3 regions of the Pseudomonas sp. KH_050 genome follow, and region 3 is predicted to be linked to each of the others. Evidence: predicted binding sites of a transcription regulator. Region 3 holds the regulator's gene; each other region holds the start of a gene.

Region 1 (6,623 bases), 3.1 Mb from region 3:
GCCCGGGATACCTGGCAACAGGCCTATGCGCGGGTCGAGGGCTTGCGCAAGCTGGTTCAGCGCTATATCGACGAGGCGCGACAGCTGGAAGACAAGCGCGAGCAGAAGTTGCTGGATGAGTTGTCGCAACGCATGCCGCGCAAGGATCAGTACTGAGGCGGTTTTGCGCAGGTGAGCCACCGGCTTCGTCAGGTCCTGGTTTCTGACAGACGGTTATGTTTTTCCGCGCTTCATGCCTTCCACCTGTTAGTTCTGACAGTAGCCAGCCTCCCTGCTTGAGGATTGAATAACTCCGTAAGCCAGATCCCTACAGGAGTTTCCCATGCCTTCTCAAGCGTCTGCTTCCTCAATCAGTGCCTTCCTCGATCACCCCCTCTTAAAGGAATCCCGGCGCGGTGAACTCCATCTGAATGAGCTGGACGGCAAGGCCGCGACCGTGCAAGTCGTGGCCATCGGGGATGGCTACACGCCCGCCGACATCATCGACGTGAGCGTGCGCGGCACACCGGCAAATGGGGCTCCTGTCTACTTCAATATCGAAGCGCCGGTCAAAGAAGTTCCAAGCATCGTCGAGCTGCTGGTCCCTTACGCCACTCTCAAGCATCTGGCCAGGGTCCAGGTGGAGTTTTCCTATCAACTGAAAAAATCCGATGGCGCCAGGAAGCTGGATTACGAGTCCCTGTTCATCGAGGTCATCGGCTGAATTGCGCGCCTCGAAGTCCAGTGCAATCGTTCCGTCAAGGACCGCATCGTCCCCGGCCAGACTGTGATTAACCGCGTAGCGGGGCGTTTTGCGAAGCAAAGAAGGGAATATTTCAGAGTTATGGGGGCGACATTACGACTTTGGACTAGCGGCCTGTTGCCCGTGAGGCTGTAGGATGCTAAACCTTGTACAGGTTGCCAATGACAAGGAAGCATTATCATGTCGGTTGAATCAGAAGTGTCACCGGACGGGCAAAAACTCACGATTTCGATCAAGGGTCGCTTTGATTTTGGCAAGCATCAGGAGTTTCGCGACTGCTACGAGCGTTTCATCCAGGCACCCAGTGCGGTTGTAGTGGACTTGAAGGAAGCAACCTATCTCGACAGCTCGGCGCTGGGCATGCTGTTGTTGTTGCGTGATCATGCCGGTGGAGAACGCTCCGACGTGAAAGTGATCAATAGCAGCTCGGACGTGCGCAAGATCCTCGCCATCTCCAATTTCGACAAACTCTTCGACATCAGTTGATCGCCATGCAATCGGGGTTCGAAGCGCTGACGGTGCTGATCGCCGAAGACAGTGCGGCCGATCGGCTGCTGCTGTCGACCATCGTCCGGCGCCAGGGGCATGCCGTGCTGACCGCCAGCAACGGCGCCGAAGCGCTGGCGCTGTTCGAGCAGCAGCGCCCGCAACTGGTGTTGATGGACGCCATGATGCCGGTGATGGACGGTTTCGAGGCGGCGCGCCGGATCAAGCAATTGGCCGGCGAAACCCTGGTGCCGATCATCTTCCTGACCTCCCTGACCGAAAGCGAAGCCCTGGCCCGCTGCCTGGAGGCCGGCGGCGACGACTTTCTGGCAAAGCCGTATAACCAGGTGATTCTGGCGGCCAAGATCAAGGCCATGGACCGTTTGCGCAGACTGCAGGCGACGGTGCTCGAGCAGCGCGACCAGATTGCCCGGCACCATGATTACTTGCTCAACGAGCAGCGGGTGGCCAAGGCAGTGTTCGACAAGGTGGCGCATTCCGGCTGCCTGAGCGCGCCGAACATTCGTTACCTGCAATCGCCTTATGCACTGTTCAATGGCGATTTGCTGCTCGCGGCATTCACCCCGGCGGGCGATATGCACGTGCTGCTGGGCGATTTCACCGGCCATGGCTTGCCGGCCGCGGTCGGTGCCATGCCGTTGGCGGAAGTCTTTTATGGCATGACCGCCAAGGGCTACGGCCTGTCGGAAACCCTGCGCGAGATGAATGCCAAGCTCAAGCGCATCCTGCCGGTGGATATGTTTTGCTGCGCGACTCTGCTGTCCCTGAGTTTTCAGCGCCGTGCGGTGGAGGTCTGGAATGGCGGGATGCCGGATGGTTACCTGCATTGCATCGCCACGGGTGAACGCACACCGCTGCTTTCGCAGCATTTACCTTTGGGCATCCTCGGCGCGCAAGACTTCGATGATCGGACCGAAGTCTTGCCCATGGCACTTGGAGACCGGATCTTCCTGCTGTCGGACGGGGTGATCGATACCTGTGATGCGAGTGAACAGTTATTTGGCGTCGAGCGCTTGCGGCAGGTGTTTGCCGCCAATCGCCAGCCAGATCGATTGTTCGAGGAGATCGAACAGGCGCTGAGGGATTTTCGCGGTGAGGCGCGTGACGATGTGAGCATGGTCGAGGTGAGCCTGCTGGAGGCCGACCAGATGACCCGGCCGGTGATGATCTATTCCGACAGTGGCCAGTCGTGCCCGCTGGATTGGTCGGTGAGTTTCGAGTTTCGCGCAGCCACCCTCAAACGTTTCAATCCATTGCCTTATTTGTTGCAGTTGTTGCTTGAGGTGCATGGCCTGCGGGGGCAAAGCGGCGCGCTCTACAGTGTAATGGCCGAACTCTATTCCAATGCCCTGGAGCACGGCGTGTTGGGGTTGGACTCGAGCATCAAGCGCGATGCCCGCGGTTTTGCGCACTACTACCAGCAGCGCAATGCGCGTCTGGACCAACTGCAAGAGGGTTACGTGCGCGTGCATTTGCAGGTGGCGCCGAGGGGCGAGGGCGGATGCCTGGTGGTTCGGGTCGAAGACAGTGGCGAAGGCTTTGATGTGCAGCGAGTGATGGCCAGGCCCGTGGATGTCGATCGTTTGTCAGGGCGTGGCCTTGGTTTGGTTCGCCAATTGAGCCATAGCGCGAGCTGGTCCGACGATGGTCGAAGTGCCTGCGTGGAGTTTTCATGGGAGGCTCTGGCATAATCTCCAAATTCTTGATCAGGGAGTGAACAAGTGGCTGAGATCCATCTAGACCACGAGGTGCTGAGCGCATTGCGCGAAGTCATGGAAGACGAGTATCCGCTGTTGCTGGATACCTTTCTTGCAGATTCCGAAGAGCGCTTGCGATTGCTGCATAAAGCCAGTGATGCCTATCAGCTCATCATCACGGCCCATAGCTTCAAAGGCAGCAGCAGCAATATGGGCGCTATCCGTCTCGCCGAGTTGTGCCATCAACTTGAGCAGCGAGCCAAAGAACCGTTGCTGGGCGGTATCAAAAAGCTGGTCGCCGAGATTGACGGCGAATTCGCTATAGTTCGGCCTCTGTTCAAAGAAGAGCGCCAGCGCTTCCAATGTTGAAAACTGCCGCCGGGCGGTTTTCGTCTCCACCGAGCGAACCTGGCTCGACCTTTGCTCTACCTTGCTGGTTAGCTTGCAACCGTGCCAACGCCCCCAGTGCACTGGAGACCGTTTTATGCCCCTCGCCCCAAACATGCTTCTTCAGGCCGCGACCACGGCCAAGCCTCAGGCCGCGACTGCCAATAACCAGGCAACCGTTGCCGGGGCTGGGGATAAGCCTGCACATTTTTCCCAGGTGCTTGCCAAAGAGGCGATGAACAAGCCTGTCGCGGCGGGAGAGGGATCGGCAAAACCGCTGCGCGACCAGCAGGGCGCGGCCACTGATAAGGCTGCCGCCCCGCAGCCGGCAGTTGCCGATAGCGGCAATGCCTTGCCTGGCGATCAAGCAGTCGAGGCGGACGATAAGCTCGTCAGCGACGCTGGGGCTGCGACCGATGCCCCGCTGACCGACATGGTTGCCGTTGATCCGGCCCTGGCCCCGGCACTGATGCAGGCAGTGGTGCCCACGCCGGCGGCTGTTGCTGCGGTTGAGGCGCCGTTGGCCGCCTCGGCGGTACCGGTCGATGCCGATTTCGACCCTGAAGCCGATCCACTTGATGCGTTGCCGGCGGTACGTCTGGCCCTCGAGCAGAGCGGGCATGTCTCGGCGTCCAGTCAGGCTCAAGGCAAGGCGGCTGCGCCTGCGGCCGAACCGACCCCGGCGCAGAACTTCACCAATGCGCTGGCGGGCATGCTGGAGCAGGCCGATACCGGCGGTACCGAGCAGGGCACGGACAAGGCCTTTAGTGGCTTGATCGATGATGGCCTCAAAGACCTGACAACTGCCGCCAGCGATACCCGGGTCGATGACTTCGCCAACCGTCTGGCGGCATTGACCCAGGCCGCCACGCCAAAAACCGCCAACACGCTGCCGGTGAATCAACCGTTGGCGATGCATCAAAGTGGCTGGACCGAAGAGGTAGTCAACCGGGTCATGTACCTGTCCAGCGCCAACCTCAAGTCGGCCGATATTCAGCTGCAGCCGGCCGAGCTGGGGCGTCTGGATATTCGGGTGAACATGGCTGCCGATCAGCAGACCCAGGTGACCTTCATGAGCGGTCACGCGGTAGTCCGCGAAGCACTCGAAGGGCAGATGTACCGCTTGCGCGAGATGTTCAGCCAACAGGGTATGGGCCAGGTCGACGTCAACGTGTCCGATCAGTCCCGTGGCTGGCAGGGTCAGGAACAGGCTCAGCAGGGGCAGGGCGGGCGAACCGGCGCCAGCGGTGGTCGCCTGGATTCGGTGGATGAAGAATTGCCGATGACAGTCGCCGAAGTGGCCGCCACCAGCACCACAGTATTGGGTTCCAGTGCGGTGGATTATTACGCCTGATTGAATTTGCGGCGTCTGTGAAAAGATCGCAGCCCGTAGGAGCTGTCGAGCGTAGCGAGGCTGCGATCTTTACTTCACACCCCCACCCGATCCTTTTCCCTACAGACAACTCTGGCATAACACTTGCTCTTGCCTTGCCGTGCGACTGTGAAAACCCGAATAGTGACGGATTATTGGCATGGCGAAGAGCGAAGCAGTAAAAGACCCCGCCGGGAAAGGCAAACTCAAGCTTATTCTGCTGATCGTTCTGGCTTTGCTGCTGGTTATCGGTGTGTCAATCGGGGCGACCTGGTACGTCATGCACAGCGCCAAGAGCAAGCCTGAAGCCCCTGCCGATGTCGTCAGCCTCATCAAGCCCGCGGCGATCTATGAGTCGATGGCCCCGGCCTTCGTCGCCAACTTCAACCACAACGGCCGTCAGCGCTACATGCAGGTGAGCATCACCCTGCTGGCGCGTAATCAGGCCGATCTGGATGCGCTGAAAATCCACATGCCGGTGATTCGCAACAACCTGGTCATGCTCTTCTCCGGGCAAAGCTTCGAAGCCCTGGCGACCCCGGTCGGCCAGGAGATGCTGCGCCAGAAGGCAACTGCCAGCGTGCAGGAAGTGGCGCAGAAAGAAGTGGGCAAAGTGGTGGTCGAGCAGTTGCTCTTTACTAACTTCGTACTGCAGTAGGAACACGACATGGCCGTGCAGGACCTGCTGTCCCAGGATGAGATCGATGCGCTGTTGCATGGTGTCGACGACGGTCTGGTACAGACCGACAACGCTGCCGAGCCCGGCAGTGTCAAAAGTTATGACCTGACCAGCCAGGATCGCATCGTCCGCGGACGCATGCCGACCCTGGAAATGATCAACGAGCGTTTTGCCCGCTATACCCGCATCAGCATGTTCAACATGCTGCGCCGATCCGCGGACGTTGCCGTCGGTGGCGTGCAGGTGATGAAGTTCGGCGAATACGTGCACTCGCTCTATGTGCCGACCAGCCTCAACCTGGTCAAGATCAAGCCGTTGCGCGGCACCGCACTGTTCATCCTCGACGCCAAACTGGTGTTCAAACTGGTGGACAACTTCTTCGGCGGTGACGGTCGTCACGCAAAGATCGAAGGCCGTGAATTTACCCCGACCGAATTGCGCGTGGTGCGCATGGTGCTGGAGCAGGCCTTCATCGATTTGAAGGAAGCCTGGCAAGCGATCATGGAAGTGAACTTCGAGTACATCAACTCGGAGGTCAACCCGGCCATGGCCAACATCGTCGGGCCGAGCGAAGCGGTCGTCGTCTCGACCTTCCACATTGAACTCGATGGCGGTGGCGGCGATCTGCACGTGACCATGCCGTACTCGATGATCGAGCCGGTGCGGGAAATGCTCGATGCCGGTTTCCAGTCGGATCTCGATGACCAGGACGAACGTTGGGTCAACGCCTTGCGCCAGGATGTGCTGGACGTCGATGTGCCGCTCAGCGCTACGGTCGCGCGTCGCCAGTTGCGTCTGCGGGACATCCTGCACATGCAGCCCGGTGATGTGATCCCGGTGGAACTGCCGGATGAATTGATCATGCGCGCCAATGGCGTGCCGGCCTTCAAGGTCAAGCTGGGTTCCCACAAGGGCAACCTGGCGCTGCAAGTGATTGAACCGATCGTGCGCCGTTAAGCGGCGCGTATACCCCCGTCGCTTTTGTTGAATGAATTTTTGCCCGCCGAGGACCACTGATGGCTAATGACGATGTAATTTCCGCGGAAGATCAGGCCTTGGCTGATGAATGGGCGGCTGCGCTGGGAGAGTCCGGTGATGCCAGCCAGGACGACATCGATGCCTTGCTGGCAGCCGATAACGGCCCGTCCTCCAACCGTCTGCCGATGGAAGAATTCGGCAGCGTGCCGAGGAATAACGAACAGGTCACCCTCGACGGTCCGAACCTGGATGTGATTCTGG
Region 2 (6,623 bases), 470 kb from region 3:
CTCCAGTCCCGGTCCCTGGAATTGTCAGCTTGGTATTGGATACGGTGCTGGGTGGAGTAACGATGCCCGTCAGCGTTCCAGAAGAATCGAAAGACATGGTCGAAGGCACTGGCGCGACAGCGCCGGTGCCGGTCACAGGCGTGCCGTCCGGATTACGACCATCGATCAGGGTATAGGTCTGCCAGGTGTTGGCACCGGTCTTGACCACATACTGATCCATCGGGTGCGAATTGCCCTGGGTATCGTAGATGAGGGTGGTGAACTGAGAAGTGAAGCTCGACAGGTCTTTGGGATCGAACGGCTTGGCCACCTGATCGATAACGTCGCTGGTCGACTTGAGGTTGCTGCTGGAGTCAACCGTGCTTGAAGCCTTGGGCGGCAGGTTCGACAGGTTGATCCGCAAATCGGTCAGCACGCCTTTGATGACCTTGCCATTGGCATCTACACCATAACCCTGCAGGCGAGCAGAGCCGTCGGAGGTGGTGACGTAGCCTTCCTTGTCGCGCTGGAAAGTACCGGCACGGGTGTAGCTGCGCGAGCCATTGTCATTCAGGACAAAAAAGCCGCCGCCCTGGATCCCCATGTCCAGCATACCGCCGGAACCATTGACCTCACCCTGGCCAAACTGCTGGGAAACGTTGGCCAGATTGACGCCGCCGCCGACGGTTTTGCTACCGGTACCCAGCTTAGTTGAGGAGTACACGTCCTCGAACTCCGCGCGGGAAGATTTGAAGCCGGTGGTGGCGACGTTGGCGATGTTATTGCCGGTAACGTCCAGTTGCTTGTTGGCTGCATAGAGCCCGCTGAGGCCAATATTGAAAGACATATTTCACTCCTTGTGCCGCGTTAACCGGCTCTATAGACCAATAGTTTGAACTTTGGACAGGGCAATACTGCCCAGGCCAGCGAGGTTGAGCATCATCTCGCCACCCGTCTGGCTCAGGGACACGCTGTTGACGGTCGCCGGCAGATAAGTGAGCAATGCCGTCGTGCCCTCGTCGGTCTTGGTGGTCGCCTTGAAGGTGTAGGTCCCCTGCTCGACCTTGACGCCCTTATCGTCAACACCATCCCAGACGAAGTCGGCATTGCCGGCCGACTGGGCACCCAGTTCAATGGTTTTGACTGTTTTGCCATCTTTGTCAGTGATGGTCACTGTGGCATTGGTCACCGAAGCCCCCAGGGCGACCGAGCCGGTGAGACCTTTGGCCGGGTCGATCACTGCGGAGTCGGTCTGCACGATCACCGAGCGGCCGACCAGCGATGAAGCCTGCAAAGCCTGGGACGACTTGTAACTGCCGGCCAGGGAAGTTACCGAGTCGTTCAGCGTGGTAATGCCTTCCAGACTGCTGAACTGCGCCAGTTGCGCGACGAACGCCCCGTTGTCCTGCGGCTCCAGCGGGTTCTGGTTTTTCAGCTGGGTCACCAGCAATTGCAGGAAAGCGTCCTTGCCCAACGCTTTACTGCCAGCCGTGCTGCTGGCCGCCGCCGCCAGCTCGTCGGAAGTTGACTTAGTCTTTTTCGTGGTGTTGTTGAGAATATCGCCAAGGCTCGCGCCACTGGTGGAATCGGTAACACTCATCTGAGTCGCCCCTTATCACTGACCGAGAGTCAGGACCTTCTGCATCATGGTTTTGGCGGTGTTCATCATTTCGGCGTTGGTCTGAAACGAACGACTGGCAGAAATCATGTCAGCCATTTCCTCGACCACGTTGACGTTCGGGTAGTAGACATAACCCTTGGCATCAGCAGACGGGTGATTGGGCTCGTAGCGCGCATCGAGGTTGCTTTGGTCTTCGACCACGCCCAACACCTGCACGCCCTGGCCCGCCGTATCCTGGTTCTGGAACAGCGAATCGCTGCCGCCACTCTGGCTGTTCTGGAACATGGTGGCGAACACCGGATGACGAGCGCGGTAGGTCTGGTCGATGCTCGACGACACGGTCTCGGCGTTGGCGATGTTACTGGCGACGGTGTTCAAACGCGTGGTTTGAGCGCTCATGCCACTACCGGCAATATTAAAAACACTGGCTAGGGACATGGATTACTCTCCGCGCAGGGCTGAGATCAGCCCTTTGAATTTGCTGTTGAGCAGGGTGAAACTGGCCTGGAAGTTCACCGAGTTTTCCGCGTAGTTCGATTGCTCAAGCTGAGCGTCCACGGTGTTTTGGTCGATCGACGGTTGCATCGGCGTGCGATACAGCAGCGACTCGTCGCCATTGCCCAGGCCTTCGGCTTCGATATGACGGTTATTGGTCATGTTCAACGCGAAGGAGCCGCTCTTGGTCTTTTCATTCTGCGCGGCAAGCACGGCAGCGAAATCCAGATCCCGAGCCTTGTAGTTCGGGGTATCGGCGTTGGCGATGTTGTTGGCCAGAACTTCGGCACGCTGAGCTCGGAAGCCCAGAGCCTTTTCATGGATACCGAGCGCTTTATCGAAGCTGATGCTCATATCGGGGTGACCTTTGGGTAACCGGTTTTTTCGTACGATGAACATAGCAAGCGTCGTGCCAGTTCAAAAAACCCCGTAAACCGGGGCTTTGGAGGCATCGGCAAGGTGGCAATGCCAGAAAAGCGGCAACTGATCTCCGTCGCCGCCGCTTTTCTGCCGTTTGGAGAAGGTGGATGGCCGCCAAAAAGATCGCAGCCTTCGGCAGCTCCTACAGGGATATGCGGTCGTCGTAGGAGCTGGCTGCGATCTTTGCTTTTCTGCCGGCCAAAAAACGGGAGCCTCTTAGGACTCCCGTTTTGGTCTAGCCAACCCATCACTTCGCCTGGTAAATGATCCCCGGGCTGCACTGAACCATCTGGTAATGATCCGGCAAGCCATTGAGCGCCTCAGAAGCGCCAAGGAACAGATAACCGCCCGGCTTCAGTGTGCTGTGAATCCGCAGCAGAATGTCCTTCTTCACCTCGGCGGAGAAGTAGATCAGCACGTTGCGGCAGAACACGATGTCGAACTTGCCCAGGCCGGCGTAGCTGTCCAGCAGGTTGAACGAACGAAACTCAACCCGGCTCTTGATCGGTGCCTTGATCGCCCAACGCCCCGGTCCTTTCGGATCGAAGTAACGTTGCAGGCGCTCCGCAGAGAGACCGCGGCCAATGGCCAGGCTATCGTACTCGCCAGTCTTGCAGTTGTTGAGCATGGTGCCGGACAAATCCGTGGCAACGATTTGCGCCCCCATTTTCAGCTGGCCCAGGCTGGTCCGCTCAAATTCATCGATCGACATGGACAGCGAATAAGGCTCCTGCCCCGACGAGCAGGCCGCCGACCAGATGCGAAGGCGCTGACCCGGACTGGCCTTGATCGCCTCCGGCAGCACCTTGTTTTTCAGCACCTCGAACGGGTAGGTGTCGCGAAACCACAGGGTTTCGTTGGTGGTCATGGCGTCCACCACCATCTCGCGCAATCCACTGCGCGGTTGGGTCTGAATACGTTGAATCAGCTCACCCAAGGATTTGATGCCTTGCTGCTCCATCAGTTTATTGAGACGGCTCGACACCAGATACTGCTTGTTTTCACCGAGCAAAATGCCACAGGCTTTTTCCAGGAAGACCCGGAACTGTTCGAAATCCAAATTACCCGTAGACAAAGATGCCGCCTCTTAAATCGTGTTGACCACCAGGGGCAGACGCCCCTAGCTGATGTCTGCTGTTTTGATCCGGTCGACTACCCGGGATGCCAGGTCATCAGGACGAAATTTGGCAAGGAAGTCATCGGCACCGACCTTCTTCACCATCGCCTGATTGAACACTCCTGACAACGAAGTATGCAGGATGATATGTAGCTTTTGCATGCGAGGGTCGTTGCGGATCTCGGCCGTAAGGGTGTAACCGTCCATTTCTGGCATTTCGATGTCGGAAATCATCATCAGAAACTCTTCTTCCGGCTTCTTGCCCTCGTCGACCAGCTTGCGCAGGTAGTCCAGCGCCTGCCGGCCGTCGTTCAACGCCACGACTTCAACTCCAACCGTTTGCAGACAACGCGAGACCTGCTTGCGCGCCACCGACGAGTCGTCGACCGTCAGCACCCGCAGTGAAACCGCCTTGTGCCGGGTGTCAACGTCTACCACGCCGACCGAAATGGCTTCCGAGGTCGGCGCCACTTCAGCCAGGACCTTCTCGACATCGATGATTTCGACCAACTGATTGTCGACCCGGGTCACCGCCGTCAAGTAATGATCGCGCCCGGTGCCCTTGGGTGGCGGATGGATCTCCTCCCAGTTCATGTTGACGATGCGCTCCACCGACCTGACCAGAAACCCCTGGGTCTTGGTGTTGTACTCCGTGATGATCACGAAGGGATTGCTCTGATCGAGCAATCGACCGGAACCGGTGGCCATTGCCAGATCCAGGATCGGAATGGTCGCCCCGCGAATATTCGCCACACCACACACGACAGGACTGGACTTGGGCAGCAGGGTCAGCTTCGGGCATTGCAGCACCTCGCGAACCTTGAACACGTTGATCCCATACAGCTGTTGGCCGTCGAGACGGAACAACAACAGCTCAAGGCGATTCTGCCCCACCAGTTGCGTGCGCTGGTTTACCGAATCCATTACACCAGCCATGCCCAGACTCCTACACCAACGCTAAGTGTGTTGCGACGCACATTCATCACTAAACGGCACGGCGCTTGCTTTTTAACTCTTATGAATGCACATACGACATTTTTCCGACGTCTCACAGCACAGTACCGCAAATTGCTTTGCGCGCTGTCCGCGTTGTGTTTTTTCAACCTTGGCAGCCCTGCCCTTGCTGATTCGGTTACCTTGCCTGATCTGCTTATCGGCGTCACTCAGGGCTTTCTTGAATTCACCGTCGAAGATTATCTGGCAACCAGCCAAACCGCAGGACGCTATGAAATCCAGGTCAACCAACTCGACCCACGCCTGCGCATGCCGATGTGCGACAAGGAATTGACAGCGACTCTGGAGAGTCCGGCCCAGCCGTTGGGTCGCGTTACCGTGCGGGTGCGATGCGATGGCGCCTCGCCCTGGACGGTGTTCGTCCCCGCTCAAGTGCGCCTGTTTCGAGAAATTGTCACCGCCACCCGCCCGCTGAAACGTACGGGAATCATCAGCCCGGAAGACGTCATCTTGCGCGAGCGCGACATCAGCCAGATCAATCAGGGCTATCTGACCTCTATCGATCAGGCGATCGGGCAGAAACTTGTCCGACCAATGGTCAGCGACCAGGTCATCACCTTGGCTCACATGGAGCAAGCGGAGGTCGTTCGCAAAGGCGATCAGGTCGTGATTTCCGCCCGCAGCGGGACGCTCAGTGTACGAATGCCTGGCGAAGCGTTGTCCAACGGGGGCCTGAGCGAACAGATCAGGGTCAAGAATCTGAACTCTCAACGGGTGATCAGGGCGCGTGTGACCGCCCCGGGTCAGGTCGAGGTCGCCATGTAGGGAACTGGCGCTACGCCCCAGCCTTCCCTAAACTGTGCCTCAAGCAGGGCAAGAGTCGCTGCGCGCGCGCTCACCGATAATCGGGCCTAAAGTTTTTCAGGGTATGGCCGAAAACATGGCAAGCGTCCAAATACCCAGAGGTTTTCCATCATGGTCATCGATTTCAGCCGATTAAATAACGCCCCCACACTCACAGGCAGTACGCGTACCAGCGGCACCCGGGAAACCGGCGACGCCGGTAAATCCGCGCCGGTGAATACCCCGGTCGAACAAGCCAGTACCAGCAAAAGTGGGGAATCGGTACATCTCAGTAATGAGGCTCAACAGTTGCAGAAGGTCACTGACAAGCTGCGCGATCAACCTGCTGTCGACAAGGCCCGCGTGGCCGGATTGAAGCAAGCGATTGCCGATGGCAGCTATAAAGTCGACAGCAACCGTGTAGCCAGCAAACTGCTCAACTTCGAAGCCCAGCGCTAGCCAACGGCCTGCGCCAGGCTTTTGGACGCTTAAAACCAAGGCCAGCCATGCACGACACTAATTTACTGCAACTGATCACTGACGATTTTGCTCCAACGGGACAGTTGCTGGAGTTACTGCAAACCGAATCCCTGGCGTTGCACGGTCGCGATATGCCCCTGCTCGAAAATATTCTCGCGCAAAAACAGGCTCTGATCATTTTGCTTGAACAGCATGGCCGTTTACGCAGCCAGATCCTTGTCAGCCTGAACCTGCCTGCCAATCGCAGCGGCCTGGAACAACTTGCCGGGCAATCGGCGATTGGCGATCAACTGCTGGCGCAAAGCGATGCCCTCAACCAGCTTCTGGCCCAATGCCAGGCAGCCAATGAACTCAACGGTCGCTCGATCCAGGTTCAGCAAGCCACCACTGCCAATCAGTTGAAAATCCTCACCGGTGGCGAGCCTCCTGCCCTCTATGATGCTCGCGGATCAACCTCCCTGCTGGCGAAGCCGCGCCCGCTCAGTCAAGCTTGAATTCCTAACGAGCGCGCCCTATCAAGGCGCGAAACTAGCTGGCAAAATGCCAGCTCATTGCGTGTAGTGGTATTTTGTCTGGAGATTGATGAACCGTGTTCAATGCCTTAAGCGCGGAAGACGCTCCGCAGCCACCGAAGGTGCTCACCACTCCTTTGGAAATCGCCGCCAACCTGCGGCTACTGCAAGAGAGCCATGATCCACTGATCATCACCTTCCA
Region 3 (6,623 bases):
CATCTAAACTCCTTGCGATGCAGCCTCTCACTCGGACGCCTGGCTCCCTACCAAAAGCACATAGATCCTGGGCAGGCCGAACTGGCGGCGAACTATATCACTGCTGATGCAGAGCCCCCAAGGCCGAAGCCATGCCTGTTCAGCAACAAGACAGGCAAAAAGCGGCTTAATAGAGCGGTTCGGCAAAACCAGCCACACAAAGCCTGACGAACTTGCGTGAGGGAATCGATCATTACCGCTATAATCGCCGCCTTTTCATCAGGGTATTCGACTTCTGTCATGAGCCAATCCAGCGACCTGATTCAATCAGCACAACGCACCATCCGCCTCGAGCTTGAAGCCGTACAAGGCTTGCTGGCCCATATCGATGCAGATTTCGTACGCGCTTGCGAGATGATTCTGGCCAGCAAAGGCCGCATAGTAGTGGTGGGCATGGGTAAATCCGGGCACATCGGCAGCAAGATAGCCGCCACCCTGGCCAGCACCGGCACTACGGCATTTTTCGTCCACCCGGCTGAAGCCAGCCACGGTGACATGGGCATGATTACCCGGGATGACATCATCCTCGCGCTGTCCAACTCCGGCTCCACCAATGAAATCATCACACTATTGCCCCTGATCAAGCGCCTGGGCATTCAGTTGATCAGCATGACCGGCAACCCCGACTCAGCGCTGGCCAAGGCTGCCGAGGTCAATCTCAATGTCCATGTCGAGCACGAAGCCTGCCCGCTGAATCTGGCGCCGACCTCTTCGACCACCGCTGCGCTGGTGATGGGCGACGCACTGGCGGTCGCCCTGCTTGAAGCACGGGGCTTCACCGCCGAAGATTTCGCCTTTTCCCATCCGGGCGGCGCCCTGGGTCGTCGCTTGCTGCTGAAAGTGGAAAATGTCATGCACGCAGGGAAGGAACTGCCACACGTGCAGCGCGGCACCTTGCTCAAAGACGCCTTGATGGAAATGACTCGCAAAGGTCTGGGCATGACCGTGGTGCTCGAGGCCGACGGACGTCTGGCGGGGATTTTCACGGATGGTGACTTGCGCCGCACGCTGGACCGCACCATTGACATCCACAGCGCCACTATCGATGAAGTGATGACAGCTCACGGCAAGACCGCGCGCGCCGAAATGCTCGCAGCCGAAGCTTTGAAAATCATGGAAGACAATAAAATCAACGCCCTGGTGGTGGTCGATGCCGATGACCGGCCGGTTGGCGCCCTGAATATGCACGACTTGCTGCGTGCGGGAGTAATGTAATGAGCACCGATCTTTTGCAACGCGGCAAAAACATCAAACTGGCGGTTTTCGACGTCGACGGCGTGCTGACCGATGGCCGCCTGTACTTTCTCGAAGACGGCAGCGAGTTCAAGACGTTCAACACGCTCGACGGCCAGGGCATCAAAATGCTGATGGCAACGGGCGTGCAGACGGCTATTATCAGCGGCCGAAAAACCCCGGTGGTCGAGCGCCGGGCGAAAAATCTCGGAATCCCTCATTTATATCAGGGCCGCGAAGACAAACTGGTGGTACTCGACGAGCTTCTTGCTCAACTCAACCTAAGCTATGAACAAGTCGCCTACCTCGGTGACGACCTGCCCGACCTGCCGGTGATTCGTCGCGTAGGCCTGGGCATGGCAGTCGCCAGCGCTGCCAGCTTTGTCCGCGAACATGCACACGGCATTACCCAGGCCCGTGGCGGCGAAGGGGCTGCACGCGAATTTTGCGAGTTGATCCTGCGCGCCCAAGGCAATCTTGAAGCAGCCAACGCCGCTTACCTGTAGAGCCACCTATGCTGAGTAAAAAAGTTCGTAACATTTTGATGTTCGCAGCCATTGCCGCAGTGTTTGCGGCCGTGGGCTACTGGAACATCAGCCCGCAACGCTTCATGGAGCGGCCGACGGCGGTCGTCGATGCAACTGCCATTGACTACTACGCCCTCAACGCCCACAGCGTGCAGTTCCTGCCCGACGGCAAGTTGCAGTACGAAATGACTGCCGACAAAGTCGAACACCTGAAAGCAACCGACGTGACGTTGCTGACCAAACCCGACCTGAACCTGTATCGCGGCACGGCTTACCCCTGGCACGTCCAGAGTGAGCGTGGCGAGGTCAATCCTGGCGGCACCGAAGTCGAACTGATCGACTCGGTACGTATCGCACGTACCGACGAGAAAAACCGTGCGACGATTATTACCAGTAGTCGCATGACCGTATTCCCTCAGAAGCAATATGCGCAAACCGAGCAAGCCGTTAGAATCGACGGCGCTGGTGGCGTGTCGACTGGCAAGGGCATGAAAGCGTATTTGAAAGAGAGCAGGATACACCTGCTATCGAACGTAAGAGGACAGTATGAGTCTCGTTAAAACCCTCCCTATTTTGCTCAGCCTGAGCGCAGCACTGGGAAGCGCGAGCGCCTGGGCTCTGCCGACTGATAGCCAGCAACCAATCCGCATTCAGGCCGACGACGCCCAACTGGATGACAAGCAAGGCATTGCCACTTACAAGGGCGATGTGATCATCACCCAGGGTTCGATGAAGATCACCGGCAACACCGTGACCATCACCCGCGCAGCTTCGGGCGAGATCGACGTGGTCACCTCCGTCGGCAACCTGGCTTACTTCGAACAGCTGCAGAAGCCTGGCGATACCGAGCCGGTCAAGGCCTATGCCGTGACCATCCAGTACCACGCTTCGCAAGATCGCGTCGTGCTGATCGACAAGGCCAAAGTGATCAACGAAGGCAACACCACCGAAGGCGAAAAAATCGTCTACGACACCAAGCGCCAGGTTGCCAATGCCGGTCGCGCCACCGGCACTACGGTGACCGCGCCCCGTCCGCGGATCGATATGGTGATCCAGCCGAAGAAGAAAACCGACGAGCAAAAGGCCCCGTAATGGCAACTCTGAAAGCTCAGCATCTGGCCAAGAGCTACAAGAGCCGCCAGGTCGTGCGCGACGTCAGCCTGTCGATCGACAGCGGTCAGATCGTCGGCCTGCTCGGTCCGAACGGCGCCGGCAAGACCACCTGTTTCTACATGATCGTCGGCCTGGTCCAGGCCGATCAGGGTCGGGTATTGATCGATGATCTGGACGTCAGCCACCAACCGATGCACGGTCGCGCACGGGCCGGCATCGGTTATCTGCCGCAAGAAGCGTCGATCTTCCGCAAACTATCGGTCGCCGACAACATCATGGCCATCCTCGAGACCCGCAAGGAACTCGACAAGGCCGGGCGTCGCCAGGAGCTGGAAAGCCTGCTGCAGGAATTCCATATTCACCACATCCGCGACAACCTCGGCATGAGCCTGTCCGGTGGCGAACGTCGCCGAGTGGAAATCGCCCGCGCACTGGCTACCGCGCCGAAATTCATCCTGCTCGACGAACCTTTCGCCGGCGTAGACCCGATTTCGGTAGGCGATATCAAGCAGATCATTCATCACTTGAAGGCCAAGGGTATCGGCGTTCTGATCACCGACCACAACGTCCGTGAAACCCTGGATATCTGCGAGACTGCCTACATCGTCAACGACGGTCAACTGATCGCCGAAGGCGACTCCGAGACCATCCTGGCCAACGAACTGGTGAAGGAAGTCTATCTGGGGCATGAGTTCCGCCTGTAAGCATTGAGCGGTTTGGTTGACGCAGGCACCTCAAAAGCACTCTGGACGATTTCAGCTATCGTCAGAGCGCCGATGTCAATGAAACCTTGTTAATTTTTATTGTTACAGCGCTCTAGGCAAACACTGCAGTTTCAGGCATATAATTTGCTTATGTTTGGCGCTCCGGCGCCCTGTAGTGGATGGCGCATGCGCGCCGGCGAATAAGGTGTTAAGCCCCTGCCATGAAACCATCGCTAGTCTTGAGAATGGGCCAGCAGCTGACGATGACACCGCAGCTGCAACAGGCCATCCGCCTGCTCCAATTGTCGACCCTGGACCTGCAACAGGAAATCCAGGAGGCCCTGGAGTCCAATCCTATGCTCGAACGCCAGGAAGAAGGCGACGACTTCGATAACGCCGACCCTCTGGCCGACAACATCGAGCAGAAACCCAATGCCGATGTTCAGGAACCCTCCTATCAGGAAACCGCCCCGACGGTGGACAACCTCGAGGAAGGTGACTGGAACGAGCGCATTCCTAATGAACTGCCGGTCGACACCGCCTGGGAAGACGTTTACCAGACCAGCGCCAGCAGCCTGCCGAGCAACGATGACGACGAGTGGGATTTCACCACCCGTACATCCGCCGGCGAGAGCCTGCAGAGCCATTTGCTCTGGCAACTGAACCTGGCGCCGATGTCCGACACCGATCGCCTGATTGCCGTGACGCTGATCGATTGCATCAACAATCAGGGCTACCTGGACGAAACCCTCGAGGAGATTCTCGAAGCCTTCGATCCGGAGCTGGACATCGAACTGGACGAGATCGAGGCGGTCCTGCATCGCATCCAGCAATTCGAGCCGGCCGGTATCGGCGCGCGCAACCTGGGCGAGTGCCTGCTGCTGCAACTGCGTCAACTGCCAGCCAAGACCCCTTGGCTGGCCGAGGCCAAGCGCCTGGTCACGGACTTCATCGAACTGCTTGGCAGCCGCGATTACAGCCAGCTGATGCGCCGCATGAAGCTCAAGGAAGACGAACTGCGGCAGATCATCGAACTGGTGCAAAGCCTCAACCCGCGCCCTGGCTCGCAAATCGAGTCAACTGAAGCTGAATACGTCGTCCCCGACGTGATCGTGCGCAAGGACAACGAGCGCTGGCTGGTGGAACTGAATCAGGAGTCCGTGCCACGCCTGCGGGTCAACCCGCAGTACGCCGGTTTCGTCCGCCGCGCCGACACCAGCGCCGACAACACCTTCATGCGTAACCAGTTGCAGGAAGCGCGCTGGTTCATCAAAAGCCTGCAAAGCCGTAATGAAACCCTGATGAAAGTCGCTACCCAGATCGTCGAGCACCAGCGCGGCTTTCTCGAATACGGCGATGAAGCGATGAAACCGCTGGTCCTGCATGACATCGCCGAAGCAGTCGGCATGCACGAGTCGACGATTTCCCGGGTGACTACCCAGAAATTCATGCATACCCCGCGCGGTATCTACGAACTGAAATACTTTTTCTCCAGCCACGTCAGCACCTCCGAAGGCGGTGAATGCTCGTCCACAGCGATTCGCGCGATCATCAAAAAACTGGTTGCCGCGGAAAATCAGAAAAAGCCGTTGAGTGACAGCAAGATCGCTGGTTTACTGGAGGCACAAGGCATTCAGGTAGCCCGCCGCACCGTCGCCAAGTACCGCGAATCCCTTGGAATCGCGCCTTCGAGCGAACGCAAGCGGTTGATGTAACGGGCCACGCCACAGCGTTCCAGGGTGTGTTCTGAAGCTCAGTGAGTTTTCGGACACAGCCTAGTGGCAGGCAAGCCAGCCTGCCGCCTTATGCACTGGCAACGAAGGAGAAGCTGTATGCAAGTCAACATCAGTGGACACCAATTGGAAGTGACCGAACCCCTGCGCACCTACATCGGCGAAAAACTCGACCGACTGGAAAGGCACTTCGACAAGATCACCAACGTGCAAGTCACGATGACGGTCGAAAAGCTGAAGCAGAAAATCGAAGCCACCTTGCATATCCACGGCGGTGAAGTGGTCGCTAACGCAGAACATGACGACATGTATGCTGCGATCGACCTGCTCACCGACAAACTGGATCGCCAACTCAAAAAGCATAAGGAAAAGACCCAGAGCCTCCTCCAGGGCGCAACAGGTCGTTAACACTCCCAACCCATGATCCGACTTGAAAATATCCTGACCCCCGGCCGTTCTTTGGTGAACGTGCCGGGCGGCAGTAAAAAGCGCGCACTCGAGCAAATTGCCAACCTTATCCACCGCGAAGTGCCGGATCTGGAGATGCAAGATGTATTCGAGAGTCTGATTGCCCGTGAAAAACTCGGTTCCACCGGTTTTGGCAACGGCATCGCCATCCCCCACTGCCGCCTCAAAGGTTGCACCTCGCCCATCAGTGCCTTGATGCACCTGGACGCCCCCATAGATTTCGACGCCATCGATGGCGCCCCGGTCGACCTGCTGTTTGTCCTGCTGGTGCCGGAAGCCGCTACCGATGCGCACCTGGAACTGCTTCGGCAGATAGCCAGCATGCTTGACCGCAAGGAAGTGCGCGAAAAACTTCGCAGCGCCTTAACCAATGAAGCCCTGTACCAGGTTGTCCTGGATGAGCAGAACGGTAGTTAATCATGCGCTTGATCATCGTCAGCGGCCGGTCCGGCTCGGGTAAAAGCACCGCCCTCGATGTACTAGAGGACAGTGGCTATTACTGCATCGATAACCTGCCGGCCGGGCTGCTTCCGGAGTTGGCCGAGCGCGCGTTGATTCACACGGAACTGGCGCAGCCGCTGGTCGCCGTCTCGATCGATGCGCGCAACCTGCCCAGTCACCTGACACGCTTCCCGCAATTGCTCGAAGAAGTGCGCAGCCGACACATCCAATGCGATGTGCTGTATCTGGACGCCGACGAAGAAACCCTGCTCAAGCGCTTTTCGGAAACCCGTCGGCGCCACCCGCTGAGCAATGCCCAGCGCTCGCTGGCCGAAGCCATTCGCGATGAAACCAATCTGCTGGGG

The links. The regulator sigma-54, encoded in region 3, starts transcription at its own class of promoters, with help from an activator protein. The targets are predictions, from matches to a motif close to ANTGGCATNNANNTTGCTNT.
Region 1: the regulator sigma-54 is predicted to act here: its motif matches at 3,354-3,373, upstream of AC3IUA_RS21150 (flagellar hook-length control protein FliK).
Region 2: the regulator sigma-54 is predicted to act here: its motif matches at 2,493-2,512, upstream of flgB (flagellar basal body rod protein FlgB).

The regions. Positions count from the first base shown of each region.
Region 1 covers NZ_CM174478.1:4,650,139-4,656,761, reverse strand. Annotated here, with positions in the region: gene fliJ (flagellar export protein FliJ) at 1-156, shown strand, start outside; gene AC3IUA_RS21170 (hypothetical protein) at 323-703, shown strand; gene AC3IUA_RS21165 (STAS domain-containing protein) at 923-1,228, shown strand; gene AC3IUA_RS21160 (SpoIIE family protein phosphatase) at 1,234-2,940, shown strand; gene AC3IUA_RS21155 (Hpt domain-containing protein) at 2,971-3,315, shown strand; gene AC3IUA_RS21150 (flagellar hook-length control protein FliK) at 3,431-4,687, shown strand; gene fliL (flagellar basal body-associated protein FliL) at 4,866-5,363, shown strand; gene fliM (flagellar motor switch protein FliM) at 5,373-6,341, shown strand; gene fliN (flagellar motor switch protein FliN) at 6,401-6,623, shown strand, end outside.
Region 2 covers NZ_CM174478.1:1,580,552-1,587,174, reverse strand. Annotated here, with positions in the region: gene flgE (flagellar hook protein FlgE) at 1-826, opposite strand, end outside; gene flgD (flagellar hook assembly protein FlgD) at 857-1,579, opposite strand; gene flgC (flagellar basal body rod protein FlgC) at 1,595-2,038, opposite strand; gene flgB (flagellar basal body rod protein FlgB) at 2,042-2,449, opposite strand; gene cheR (protein-glutamate O-methyltransferase CheR) at 2,763-3,590, opposite strand; gene AC3IUA_RS07260 (chemotaxis protein CheV) at 3,636-4,568, opposite strand; gene flgA (flagellar basal body P-ring formation chaperone FlgA) at 4,650-5,411, shown strand; gene flgM (flagellar biosynthesis anti-sigma factor FlgM) at 5,562-5,888, shown strand; gene AC3IUA_RS07245 (flagella synthesis protein FlgN) at 5,936-6,403, shown strand; gene AC3IUA_RS07240 (flagellar brake protein) at 6,499-6,623, shown strand, end outside.
Region 3 covers NZ_CM174478.1:1,109,232-1,115,854, reverse strand. Annotated here, with positions in the region: gene AC3IUA_RS05160 (ATP-binding cassette domain-containing protein) at 1-3, opposite strand, end outside; gene AC3IUA_RS05155 (hypothetical protein) at 93-281, opposite strand; gene AC3IUA_RS05150 (KpsF/GutQ family sugar-phosphate isomerase) at 280-1,254, shown strand; gene AC3IUA_RS05145 (KdsC family phosphatase) at 1,254-1,778, shown strand; gene lptC (LPS export ABC transporter periplasmic protein LptC) at 1,787-2,359, shown strand; gene lptA (lipopolysaccharide transport periplasmic protein LptA) at 2,346-2,891, shown strand; gene lptB (LPS export ABC transporter ATP-binding protein) at 2,891-3,616, shown strand; gene AC3IUA_RS05125 (RNA polymerase factor sigma-54) at 3,838-5,331, shown strand; gene hpf (ribosome hibernation-promoting factor, HPF/YfiA family) at 5,449-5,757, shown strand; gene ptsN (PTS IIA-like nitrogen regulatory protein PtsN) at 5,770-6,234, shown strand; gene rapZ (RNase adapter RapZ) at 6,237-6,623, shown strand, end outside.